DNA from 3 places in the Alkalibaculum bacchi genome. Region 2 is predicted to be linked to each of the others. Evidence: riboswitches for the same ligand, from Rfam matches in the RefSeq annotation. Region 2 holds a riboswitch; each other region holds the start of a gene.
The links. Region 2 has a riboswitch for cyclic di-GMP ahead of DES36_RS06070 (Flp family type IVb pilin). Riboswitches for the same ligand answer to the same signal wherever they lie in the genome.
Positions count from the first base shown of each region.

Region 1: it holds a riboswitch for cyclic di-GMP, as region 2 does, so the genes downstream of both, flgB (flagellar basal body rod protein FlgB) here and DES36_RS06070 (Flp family type IVb pilin) in region 2, are expected to answer to the same signal.
Region 3: it holds a riboswitch for cyclic di-GMP, as region 2 does, so the genes downstream of both, DES36_RS13490 (CpsB/CapC family capsule biosynthesis tyrosine phosphatase) here and DES36_RS06070 (Flp family type IVb pilin) in region 2, are expected to answer to the same signal.

Region 1 is NZ_QNRX01000001.1:161,839-166,426, forward strand. It holds gene fliF (flagellar basal-body MS-ring/collar protein FliF) at 1-1,205, opposite strand, end outside; gene fliE (flagellar hook-basal body complex protein FliE) at 1,235-1,597, opposite strand; gene flgC (flagellar basal body rod protein FlgC) at 1,785-2,219, opposite strand; gene flgB (flagellar basal body rod protein FlgB) at 2,571-2,957, opposite strand; cyclic di-GMP riboswitch class I at 3,222-3,299, opposite strand; gene DES36_RS00815 (hypothetical protein) at 3,523-3,894, opposite strand; gene fliS (flagellar export chaperone FliS) at 3,879-4,241, opposite strand.
Region 2 is NZ_QNRX01000006.1:119,861-124,448, reverse strand. It holds partial or broken gene DES36_RS06085 (NAD(P)H-dependent oxidoreductase subunit E) at 1-305, opposite strand, end outside; gene DES36_RS06075 (pilus assembly protein TadG-related protein) at 1,273-2,214, shown strand; cyclic di-GMP riboswitch class I at 2,399-2,488, shown strand; gene DES36_RS06070 (Flp family type IVb pilin) at 2,855-3,028, shown strand; gene DES36_RS06065 (A24 family peptidase) at 3,119-3,700, shown strand; gene DES36_RS06060 (TadE/TadG family type IV pilus assembly protein) at 3,738-4,130, shown strand; gene cpaB (Flp pilus assembly protein CpaB) at 4,170-4,588, shown strand, end outside.
Region 3 is NZ_QNRX01000024.1:25,285-29,872, forward strand. It holds gene DES36_RS13485 (lipopolysaccharide biosynthesis protein) at 1-838, opposite strand, end outside; gene DES36_RS13490 (CpsB/CapC family capsule biosynthesis tyrosine phosphatase) at 1,148-1,918, opposite strand; cyclic di-GMP riboswitch class I at 2,183-2,268, opposite strand; gene DES36_RS13495 (flavocytochrome c) at 2,527-4,281, shown strand; gene DES36_RS13500 (diguanylate cyclase) at 4,401-4,588, opposite strand, start outside.

The DNA of each region.
Region 1 (4,588 bases), on a different contig from region 2:
CTGGTTTTGTCAAAGATTACACCTTCAACGGTAATGACATCGCCCCGTTCTACATTGTATCCTGTTGCTGACGCCACAATATTTTGTATGCTTTGAATATCTCGATTTGCTAGCTCCCCATCGTAAATAACAGATGTAGTTAATTTATTTACCTTTCCAGGAGCCTTTATCCTTTGGGTTGTGGTAGAGTTTAATTCATTATTTATAGTTCTTTCATAAGTAGAGCCGCTGCCCTGTTGGCTCTCTACTACATTACTTACATTGTCATCTATATTGCCACCGGTAGCATTTTGCATCTCAATAGTATCTCCACTAGCAGATACTTGCTCGCTTCGAAGAACAGGCTCTTGATATGTGATTATTGTGCTTTCTTCTGAATCAAAGTCTAAATCTGCATAGACGGATATTTTTATTTTATCCTTGCCATAAGCACTGCCCAACAAATCATCTAGATTGGATTCAAGCTCTGATTCAAATTGTTTTTTTATTTCTTGATAGCCAGATGCAATATCTGTTGCATTTAATTCAGTATCTTCTTGTAAAAATGCGCTGAGGAGATTGCCCTTTGAATCAATTACTTGAATGTTTTTTTCAGGCAAATTGTCTACTGCCCCAGAAACCAATGAGGCAATGCCTTTGACCATGTCGTTTGTGACTTTTTGATTGGGTTTTACATCTACTATAACAGATGCACTAGCCTCTTTATCCTCTTTTTCAAATATGCTCTTTTCAGGCATCACTAAGTGCACTTTTGCAGACTTTATAGCCTCTAAGGACATAATTGAACGCTGTAGTTCTCCTGTTAGAGCCCTTTGATACATGATCTCTCGATCTTCTTCTGTGGCCATTAAGCCCGTATCATCAAAGATCTCAAAACCGGTGGAATTTTCAGGCATCATTGCATTCATTGCCAATTGCAAACGGTATTCATCTACTTGTTTTTTGTCAATGAGGATATCACTACCGCCATTTTCTAATTTATACTTCATTTTCTTCGTTTCTAGATCACTTACGATATTTCCTGCATCACTAAGTTCTAAATCACTAAATAAAGTAACGTATTCTGTTCTTTGTGTAAAATAGGTATAGATAGAAACAAAGGCAAGAATACTTACTAAAAAAGTAATCATTAAGACTTTTTTCCTCTTGTCAATCTTGTTCCAACCACTCTTTGCTCCATCTAAAACTGCCACAAATCTTTCCATCGTATTAAAATAACTCCTTTACAAGTCAACTATAATTGCATGTTGTTGATTTCTTTATACGCTTCCACGCATTTATTGCGAACTTGAACGGCAAGCTCTAAGGCAATTCGGGCTTCTTCTGTTGCTATCATAACACTATGCAAATCTTCAACTTCACCAGTAATGAAATCTTGTGTTAATTTATCAGCCTTTACCTGGGTATTATTTAATTTTTCAATTTCATTGCTAATAATATCTTTAAAGGAAGAAATTCCTTCAACAGAAGAGTTTTCACTCGGTAAAATGGTAGAATCTGTTTTATTGACTGTAGGTATATTGGCACTTGCTAATGACTCATAACTTATTTGGTTTGTATTAGCTAGAATACTATTGTATAAAGACAATATGTTCATTTACGTTTCCTCAATTCTATTGTTTTTAAGGTGGTAAGCTTTAAGGTGGTAAGGTGGTAAGGTGGTAAGGAAAAGCATTTTTGCCACCGGTGGTGGCTTAGTGATAGAACGGTGAGGCACCGTTCCCTCCCCTGTCTCAGCTTATTTTTCTTCCACTTTCAGCTTTCCACTTTCCACTAACCTGAAATCACCCTTTAGAAATTTCCAAGGCCTTTTTTAGTATGCTCTTGCTGGTATTTAAGGCAGTTACATTTGCTTCGTATGCTCTCTGTGTGCTGATTAAATGAATCATTTCATCTACCATATTTACATTTGGCATCATAACATATCCTTCTTCATTGGCATCAGGATGAGATGGATTGTAAACCATTTCGAGATTTTCCTCATCTTGAGCAATGCCAACCACTCTAACACCAGCGCTCTTTTTTTCCATACGTCCTGTAACCTTGCTGATTTCAGTTCTTAATTTCTCTTCAAAGACTACGTCTTTACGCAAATAAGGCCCACCCTCTTCTGTTCGAGTAGTGTTTACATTGGCAATATTTGTAGAAATCGTATCCATCTTTAATCTTTCAAGAGCTAATCCACTTGCGTTAATTTGCATGGAGTTAAACACTGACATATTAAACTAACCTCACTTTAAAAACATTTTAAAAATGTCTTAGTATATTGTTTGTTCTCTAATAGCTAGTCTTCAAAGATCCTTCGCTACGCTCAGGATGACTGGGGCAGGAGCTAGGGCGCTCAGAATGAATGAGCAAGGAGCTTGGGTGCTCAGAATGACTGAGGCAAGAGCTTGGGTGCTCAGAATGACTGAGACAAGAGCTTGGGCCTTCGGCACTTAGAGATACGAAGAATCGCCTCTAACCAACTCCCCGGTCATCCTAGAGCGCAGCGAAGGATCTTCACATCAGCCACCAGTGGTGGCTATAAGGTTTTGCTTACCACCTGACCACCTTACCACCTGACCACCTTATTTATTAATTACATAGTTCAAATTAGCGAGCCTAGAATTCAACTGAGAGACTAATGTATTGTAATACAATTCATTAGCTGCTAATTCGGTCATTTCTAAATCGACATCTACATTGTTTCCATTGTCGTTTAGAGAAGTAGATTCTCTTTTTTTTACAATAGGTTCTATATCTTCTACTTCCCCAATGCCAAAGTGATTAGGATGAGATTTTTCTAAAGTCACTGCATTTTCATCTATGGCTGTCTTTAGTAAGTCTTCAAATTGAACTTTATTCACTTTGTAATCAGGTGTGTTGATATTTGCAATATTGCTAGATACGGTTCTTTGACGTAAAGAGGACATATCTAATCCTTTTTTGATCAAATCATAACTAAAATTACTCATTGTAAAACCCCTTTTATACAGTTTCTAATACCCATTTTATACAATAGTCTAACGATTCTTGTACAGTTGTTTAATAGCTGTTCCACTTTGGTTAGCAATCGTTAATAATTTAGTACAAATTATTCTAAACTTAAAAGTTTAGTCGTCTATTAGTAAGTTCTATTTTTAAGCTTTCTTATTCTCCCTATTAAACATATAGGTTAAGTTGACTATTTTAAAATAAAGTAGACCTTTTACAATATTACTAAAAATTGACAAAAAAAATATAGCAACTGGCTGCCATCTTGCGAAGGCCCTATAGCTTTGCGTCCTTACCTTTCGATAAGTTTGCCATTATAGTACATATTATCTTTATATGACATATTATCACAAATTTTTACATCTAACAACAAAAAGCGCAAAAAATACATGGATTTTACATGGATTTTCTTTGCGCTTTGGTTTTATTTAACTTGAATAAGATTTAATTTATCGTTCTACCTTAATCGTCTTTTAATGACAACTACGTTTGTGTGTTAGAATGTTGGAAATCAAATTTATTTTATACCTTAAACTTTACGTATACTTAAATATCCTTATCTATAAATATAGCTCTTTTACTGACAGATATATAACTATCTACTACATTATTTCGTTTTTTCACTTGTTTCATAGCTCCTACCAAATTTGCCTTTTTCTTTTGTAAGGATTCCATTAATTCTCTTTGTGCTGTAGAAAGAATATTAATATTTGTGCGATAAACTTCGTCTTCTGCATAGGAGCCTTGTTCTTCTTTGACAGCTTCCGTAATCTTTATGACTTGATCAAATTCGATTTTATTCTCCTCAATCAACCCTATACCTGTTTCTATTTCTCCGTCCCAAGATTGAATGTTTGCGATCACCTTTTTTAGAATTTCATTCCTTCGGTCAAGTAAATTTTCTAAATCTGCGCCCATGTGTCTCTCAACTCTTGCAGGTAATTTTTCACTTCAATAATACCCTCTGGATTTTTGTCAATATTAGCACGGACGAGTTTAAAATTCATATACTCATAAAGCTGGTATAAATTCTTGGCAATGTCTCCACCTGTTTCAAAATTTAAGGTAACCATAAACTCATTTATTATATCTTGAGCTTTCTTTAGGTTTGTATTAACCGTTTCATAGTCCTTACTCTCTAAAGCCATCTCCGCTAACTTACAATTTTTTATAGCACCATCATATAACATAATCAACAGTTTTTTCTTAGGTGCCGTCGTGATTTGATTATTTTTATATACATTGTTTGCATAAGCGTGGTTCATTTTTTTCTCCTTTATGCGGTTATTTGATATATGAGGTTTCTGAAAGTAATTAGTGCTCTAGCTAATCAGAGTTGTTAGTCGAAAAAAGCGGAAAGTGGAACTCGCCCCTAGGCGAGATTGTGTAAGATCCTTCGCTACGCTCAAGATGACTGAGGTAGTTAGCTTCGGTGATTACACAAGTCTCTGCACCCCTTAGATCTAAGCTACTGCTTTGTCATCCTGAGGAGCGCAAGCGACGAAGGATCTTTGACCCCAAAGCTTGACCCTAGCCTCCCACTTCCAACTTCTTACCTCCTGCATCTAAATGCATAGGGAACGGCGCCCTCATCGTTCCTCCATTAAGCTAC
Region 2 (4,588 bases):
CATCTACAATCTGTAATAGAGAATTGTAGATCTGGGGTAGTTTCACCACCTTTTATTCCTAAGATATTTTCAAATTCTTCTAAAATATCTTGAGCACCTTTTACATAGCATGCAGTACCTAAACAAATGCTGATGTTATGTTTGCCCTTTGGAATAAAGGTAAATTGAGAATAATAAGTAGCAACACCGAATACTTTTGATGTAGGTACATCTAATCCACTAGCGATCATTTCCATAACTTCTCGCGGCAGATACCCAAATTTTACTTGAGCTTCTTGCAAGGCTGGAATTAAAGCTCCAGGCATGTCTTTGTGGTCTGAAATAAATCCCTTAAACTCTAGAATTTTTTCTTTGTTCTTTTCAAGATCAAAGGTAAATTCCATACATACTTCCCCCTTTGTGTTTTTAAATTAACTTAAATAAGTCTATGGCATAAATAAATAATTGAATATCGTATACAATCTACATAGATTTACAGAGAGTAGATTGTTAATTAATTATTACCATATACCTCCATAATGATATTACAGAAACCAACTATAATCAATAATAAATTTATAATAAAAATAATCTTTACCATATCTAAATATAATATATGCAAATTATGGAATGTATTGAAAAAACATAAATTGTATTTTTATATTGAAATAATTTTAATTTCATGTAAATTCAAGGTTTTGATTATAAAGTCAAGAATACATAGACATAATATCGCATTTAGGATACTCTTATAGTTAGTCGGATAAGAAATTGAAATAATTATTGATAATATTAAATTCGTTTTAAAGTCAAACATTATAATTTTAAAACTTGTTTTTAAGTTAACATATCTAAACTATAATTGTGATATATTTTTATATTTTTAAAAACAAATTTAATGAAGTTTGGTACTTCCTTAAAGTGATGGACTAAATAATCTAAACGTTTAGTGAGTTTATGGGCTTCATAAGTTCTCATAGATAGATGGATTTTTATTAACTTCTTTAAATATATAAGTGAATAGGTATGTAATTCATGAACAGTATACTGCTTATCGTTGTACTTGTTAAAGTTGCATGAATTTATAAAATTAAAAATAAATTTATAAATTATTCTTGATTTTTTGAATCGATATTATATACTAAATAAAACAAAATAATATTAAGATACTATTTGCAGATATTTCTAAATACATTGCTACATTTATTATTATCTTTTTTCATAATAGTAGCTATCAATCAGTAAGGAAAAATAACTAAGGCTTCTATAGTAGTAGGCAGAGGAGACATGAGCATGAAAAAGCAAAGGGCAAAAATCCACAAGAATGAAGATGGTCAAGCCCTAATAATGGTGGTACTAGCAATCGTTGTTCTAATGGGGATTGCTGCTTTAGTAGTAGATGTGGGCATATTGTATGTAGAGAAAGCAAATATGCAAAAGGCTGCAGATGCGGCGGCTTTAGCGGGGGCGCAGGATTTGCCAGCAAATACTGCTATAATTACTGCGGAGAATTATGGTGCATTAAATGGAGCACATGATACAGATGCAAATCTAACGGATGATAAATCTAAAGTTGAAGTTGAATGTACAAAGACTGTTCCTCATTACTTTGCTAGAATTTTAGGTTTTACAGAAACGGAAGTTTCTGCTAGTGCAATAGCTGAAAAACAATATGTATGGGAAGGTGAAGGGTTACCTTTTATTAACTTTCATGAGAGCTTTTTAGAGATAGGAACACAGGTAGAGGTTTGGGATAAAGTTAGTTCGGGATATTTCCAGAGTATAGAGAATTTTGATGTCATAAATGAAGGAGTTCCTAATAACACTTACTTTCAGCTTCACATAGAAGATGGACTACAGGTTAAAAATGGTAAGGTTGCAAATAAGAAGAAAGCAATTGAAAATTATTACAACACTCACAAGTCTACCCTGACTCCAACTCCATATGTTTATATTTTTAGTTTATCACCAAAAGCTTTTGATACAGAGAAAGTTATCTTACAAAATGGAAGTCAAAAAAACATTAATGATTTAATAAATAAATCAGACTATGTGTCTTTAAAAAGCTTAGTTCTTGTAAAATGTACGTTTGACTATTATGATGATAAAATTCTCAAATTAACCTCTGTTAAAACCTATGATCTTGGAAATGATGACGTAGGATATCCTAATCTACCCGATTATCCTACAGATTATGTAGGACCTAATGGTAGTGGTTCACAATTAATCGAATGAAAGTATAATGAGGGAAAAATTAATATTTATTAAATAAATTATATTATACTAAGAGATAAACTATCAAAATCATTTGATTAAATAGACGAATATTGTATAATAGCTATGTGAACGTAACATTCGTTTTCGCTTATATAAAAATTCAAACCTACAGAATTACATAGGACAACAGCATAAAAAGGATCTATTGAAAAGGCAAACTTATCGAAAGGTAAGGACGCAAAGCACGAAGTCTACGGTTATAATACATAACTAGGATGGTTCAGCTGCCAAATTAGTTTGGCAGCTTTTTTTGTGTCAACTTTCTAGTAAATAAGCTGATGAGTATGGGCTTTTATGTAAAAATTTACTGTTTCATGTGCTTGATAAAAAAGCCGATGGGTATATATTTTTTATACGAAGAGGGTCTTGGCGCGCGTTAATTATAATTGAACAATGATTAAATTATCGTAATAGTTGTAAATCCTTTCAAATATTAAAATATACAGAATAAAGAAGTAGAAATTGATTAAATTAAGGATTACAAAATAGTGTTTTTATGCTACATAAACACACTATTTTATAATAAATGAACATAAAGCAATAAAATACTTTATGGGGATTAGGTAGTAGCATACATATTTTAAAAGGAGGAAGAAAGATGAATTTATTAAAAAGATTATTTGTAGAAGAAGAAGGACAAGGTTTGGTGGAGTATGCGTTAATTCTTGGACTCATCGCTGTGATAGCAATCGTAGCTTTAACAGATATTGGGACAAATGTTAAGGCTAGACTTGAAGAGATTAAAACTGCGTTAACTAAAAAAACAGCTTAAACAGAACAATCATAATATTTTTTTTATTTTAAGAAATGTTCTCTCCAATAGAGAGAGCATTTCTACTATATGAAACGATTAGGAGCATACATGGACATTTTAATAGTAAAAGTCGTATTAGTTATGGTAGCCCTTATTGCTACATTTTACGATATCAAAGAAAAGAGAATTCCCAATGCTTTAACCTTTCCAGCTATTCTCATGGGAATTGTTTTAAATACAATTTTTAATGGCTTTGAAGGATTGGTTTTTAGTATTGCAGGCTTTTTTACAGGGATGGTTTTATTCTTCATCCCCTTTGCATCCGGTGCTATGGGTGCAGGAGATGTAAAACTAATGGGAGCGATTGGTTCTCTTATGGGGTGGAGATTTGTAGTAGTTGCTACTTTGTTTTCTGCCATTTCTGGATTGCTTGTAGTTTTTGTTTACCTGATTTATCAAAAGAAATTATTTTGTTTTTTAAAAAAATACTTCTTATTTTTTACAATACCTATAATGCAAGCTCTTTCACTTAGTTTTAAAAGTGAAAAATTAGATCAAATACATAAGAATCTCCTTTTAGAAAAGCATCAAATCCATGATGAAAAATTATATGTACCCTATGGCGTAGCCATTGCACTTGGTGCATTATTTACTTTAAGCGGAATATATAAGGATTTTTTGTCCTTTTAACATAAGATTTGCCACATGTAGAGAGGATGAATGCAAGATGAGTCGTCTATTAAAGTTAGGAAAGAGCGATAAAGGCCAAGCATTAGTAGAATTTGCACTGGTTTTACCTATATTATTGGCATTAATCCTAGGCATGATCGAATTTGGCTGGATACTCAATGGTAAGATTACCCTTACTAACGCAGCAAGAGAAGGCGCTAGGGTAGCTGCTATATATCATGACAAGGGCGCAGTTGTTGACGATGCAAAAGAGGCTGTAATCAATGCTTCAGTAGCATCAAGTTTGACAATAATTGGTGTAAACACTACCTTTTCGTCAGATACGACAACTGTTATTGCTGAAGCTGAGATTGAACCCATCGTAGGGCTGTTTTTTAATAATAAAGAAGAGGTATCTCTAACCGCCCAAGCCGTTATGAGATTAGAGTAAAAAATGTAAGTTATTAGTACTACAGAAAGGAGCAAATTTATGAGAGCTAATAAAAAAATACTGATCCTTGCAATCATCTTAGGCCTAGCCACAGTCTTTGGACTAAGTACTTATATGAAAAAATCTGGAGCTATTGCAGTAGATGGGGGAGGTTATACAGAGGTTATTGTGGCGGCGAATACTATTCCAGCTAATGTAAAGATTACAGAGGAGATGTTGGTATCTCAATCCATGCCTGCAGATGCCGTACACCCAGATGCCAATAAATCTATCAGTAAAATCATTGGAGGCATTTCAACAATGGAAATCGTAAAAGGAGAGCAAATTTTATCCAATAAAGTAGCTCTAGGTCAATCCGATGCAGATTTAGCTTATCGAATACCAGACGATATGAGGGCGATCTCCATTCCAACAGATGAGGTGGTCGGAGTAGCTGGCTTTGTCAATGTTGGGGACAA
Region 3 (4,588 bases), on a different contig from region 2:
TATCATCTTGATGTGCAGATAATATCGGATGAAGTACAGGTGTAATAACATGAGTCAAATTCTGCACAGGGTAAAGCATTAATCGATAAGACTTATCGTAAAACCCAAGGGCGGAGCTGCCAATAAATTTTCCGATTAACAAATTGTCTAAATTTCTCGAAAAGTAATTCACTAAACTAAAGGCAAATTGATAAGATGAAAATTCTCTAATCTTTTTATAGCTATCGGTATTGATTTTTAAGACAAACTTAAGTTTTACCGTGCTAAAATTCCATAGAAAAGTAATAAAAGAAACCAATATGGAATGAATGACTATAGCATAATATTTAAATCCTATAAGAGCTAGTATAATTGTAGGTATCGCTGATAAAACAGACACTAAAACCAATCGTAAATTCACTAATTTAAACCTTTGTGCTTTTAAAAGAAGTGAATTCGGCACAATATTTACAGTGTTAAAAAACAAAGATATGGCTAACAAAGCCCCTATAGGAATGTACACACTATCATCATAAAAAATCGAGATTGGGATAGAAAAAAGAGCAAACAAAATCCCAATACCTAAGCCAATATAAACCGTCAAGGAGAATATATGATTAATATCCTCTTCATCTATATTTCGGTACTGAATAATAGCTGGTCCAATACCTATATTTGCGATCAGAGAAAAGAAGGTCGTAAATACCGTTACAACTGCCACAACACCAAAATCTTCTGGAGATAGTATTCTAGCTAAAATTGCGCTGTATATTAACTGCACGAATATATTCGTGTATTTTCCAAAAAAGTTGATAGTGGTCGCTTTTCGAATGGATGTCGATTTTCTTTCTGGACTCATAGAATCAATTCCTTCTTATGTATTTTCTGCTTAAGACTTTTTATGATACATTATTATCTGTCAAACTGTATCATATTTTTATTAATCAAGTAAACTATAATTCGATTTTCTTTTTCATAAAGTATTTATCCCTCTAAATATATCTGCATTTATTTTCAAAATTTATTATATACTATATCACATTCCTGTTAAGGCGAACAATAGTAGAACAATTATTAAGCAGTAGCTGGTTTTTCAACCCAATTAAATAAAAAACAGAGCAAGAAAGTACTATCAGCACCTTCTTGCTCTGTCCTTCTGACCATATTTTCATCTGAGGCTAAACACACGCCTTCTTGATTTTTTGACTCCTGTAAAATCGGATGGAACAATAAGCTTATTCGTGAGTATTGATTCCACATTTGTTGTAATCTCTTGATAACTTTCCTTACCTACTATCTTTTGTATTTTACTAAGACTACTTCTCGCCTGGCTGTAATCATCAGGCTTACTCGCATGAGTTCCTAAGATATGTATTCTATTAGATTTAAGTAATGCTTTTGCTGTCTTTTTGATTGTACTACCGTGATGCCCTTCTATGCTTCTTACATCCATTTGAAATAAGATATCCCTCACAGCAAGCTCTCTTGCAATATCAGGATCTTCTATTATAAAATGATACTTTTCTATTTGACTTAAAATTACCCTATATCCTGCCATCTGCAATTTAAACACACTGTCAATCATAGTATAAAAACTGCAGTTTTCATAGAATCGCACTAATATGTACTGGGTATCATTAATAGTAGCAATTTCTTTTCTCTTTAAACAATCGATTACTTCTGATGAAAAATCGATTTCACTGCCTAAAAAGATCTGTACATTTACATTATTTTCTCTGAGGAGGCTGTTTAAATATTCACACCTTTTTAAATCATAATCATATGTAGAAACAAAATCCTTTTGATATGTAAACCTAGGAGCGGCAACGAGTTTTGTAAATCCAACTTTACTCGCAGCCTTAGCAAGCTCTATTGTCTTTTTGAGGTTTTCAGGTGTAGAGCTTTCTGGAAATAAGATATCGCAGTGAAAATCTATCATAATAAGTTTCCTCTTTTCGTTTATTATTTTAAGTTCTTATATTCATCACGAAGAGCATACCGTTTTGTAGGATATATTTTGCTATAGGCATAATCTATATTTATTCTTTAACAAACTTCTACTTTGTTTTGGAATAAAAAAAGCCACCAAAATATAAGCGATCATAATTTTGGCGGCCGAACCATCTTGGTCTTTTAGCAAAAATATATATTAGTCATCTAATGGTATGTACTTAAGTATTTCAATATCTGGCACAAGAGAAATACTCAAAGCAAACCATAAATTAACCTATAGACTTTAGATTTCATGCTTTGCGTCCCTATTTTTCAATAGGTTTGCCTTTATCATTATTTACTTTCTACTTAATGGTAATATTTATTTAACGAGTTGTCAATCAATAATATTGTAATATTTTGCAATATTATGTCGAATTTTGGAATAATTATATCTTAAGGAATACTCCACCCCTGATAGCTGTTTTCATACATAATTTATCCTGAATTGACAAATAATATAAAAATTCCACGAGGCTCTATAAAAAAGCTTGTATTTATTAACAGGAATTTTTCATTACTTTATAACAACATCACAAAAAACAGGAGGATTATATGAAAAAAAACTTAAAATTTATCAGCTATCTACTATTTATTGCAATTCTGGCAACCACGTTCTTTGGATGTCAAGGTGCAGATAAAAAAGGAAAATTTACTGCTGGTACTTATGAAGGAACAGGAGAAGGTCACGGGGGTACTATTACCGCAAAGGTTACCGTTACAGCAGATGAAATTACCGAAATCAAAATCGACGCTCCACATGAAACAGAAAGCATTGGTGGTAGCGCAAAAGAGAAAGTAATTGAAAGCGTACTTTCAAGCCAAAGCCTGGCGATTGACACCCTTAGCGGTGCAACGGAATCTAGTACAGGCATGATTGCGGCCATTACTGCAGCCCTTGAAAAATCAGGCGCAGATATGAAAGCATTGCAAGATCCTAATGCAGGTGAATCAAGTGAAGAAGTTCAAAAAGACATGGACGTAGATGTAGTAATCGTGGGAGCTGGTGGAGCTGGAATGAGCGCTGCTGTAGAAGCAGCGAACGCAGGAAAATCCGTGGTTATCGTTGAAAAAATGCCTATTATTGGTGGCAATACAAATTACGCAACTGGTGGTATGAATGCAGCAGAGACACCTTATCAAGAAGCTGCCGGAATCAAAGACACCAAACAAACCTTCTATGATGATACTATGAAAGGTGGAAAAGACAAGAACAACCCAGAGCTCCTTAGAACTTTAGTAGACAATGCTCCTGATGCAGTGGAATGGTTAAATGATTTAGGAGCTGATTTAAAACGAGTTACTTTATCAGGAGGAGCTACAAATCCAAGAATCCATACTCCTGAAGACGGTTCTCCTGTAGGACCAGTAGTTGTACAGGTTTTATCTAAAAAATTAGAAGAACAAAATGTAGAGATTATGTTAGAAACAACAGCAGAAAAAATCATCGAAAAAGATGGCGCAGTTGCTGGAATACAAGCTACAGACAAAAGTGGAAACTCGTTTAATATCAATGCAAAAGCAGTAATCCTTGCAACTGGAGGTTTTGGCGCTAATAGTCAAATGGTAGAAAAATACCGCCCTGATTTAAAAGGCTTCTCAACTACAAATCATAAGGGCGCAACAGGCGATGGAATCGTTATGGCACAAGAAGTAGGAGCCGATTTAACAGATATTGAAGAAATTCAAATCCATCCTACTACAGATCCAGAAACAGGATACTTGTTCACAGAGGGCTTAAGAGGTGATGGAGCGATATTAGTAAATCTTGATGGAAAGCGATTTACTGATGAACTCCTTACACGAGATGTGGTTTCAGCTAATATTTTGAAACAAAAGAACGGAATTGCCTATCTGATTGTTAATGAAGCAATGCGAGAAGAAAACGCTTCTTTAGCTGGATATATTGAAGATGACTATGCTGTGCAAGGAGAAACCATCAAAGATTTAGCAAAAACTTTAAAAATTGACGAAGCAACTCTTGAAAACACCTTAAAAACCTATACAGCTTATGTTAAGGCTGGTAAAGACGAAGAATTTGAAAGAGCCCATCTAACTCAAACCCTTGAGGAGGGTCCATACTACGCATTAGAAGTAACGCCTGGTATTCACCACACAATGGGTGGCGTAAAAATTGATACAAAAGCTCATATTATCAATACAGAGGGGCAAGCTATCAAAGGATTGTACGCAGCTGGTGAAGTCACTGGTGGAGTTCACGGAGGAAATCGTATAGGTGGTAATGCAGTAGCCGATATCATCGTATTCGGTCGCATCGCTGGACAAACAGCAGCAAGTGAGCTGCAATAATTTTATGGTGGTCGGCAAAACATATTGGCCACTATCTTTCTACTATTACTAATACACCGCATTGCTGTGTGGATGGCTTAAGCAGTTAGCTAAAGGCTCTTGCTAAAAAAACACTTAATCTAATGATTAGGTGTTTTTTGCAATGCTCTGATAAATACTTCCACTAATTCTGGATCAAACTGAGTTCCTTTGCACCTTCTCAATTCTTTAAAGGCTTCTTCATGGCTTTTTCGAGTTTGATAAGGTCTGCTTGATGTCATTGCATCAAAGCTATCTGCAATAGCCAAAATCCGAACCAAATAGGGTA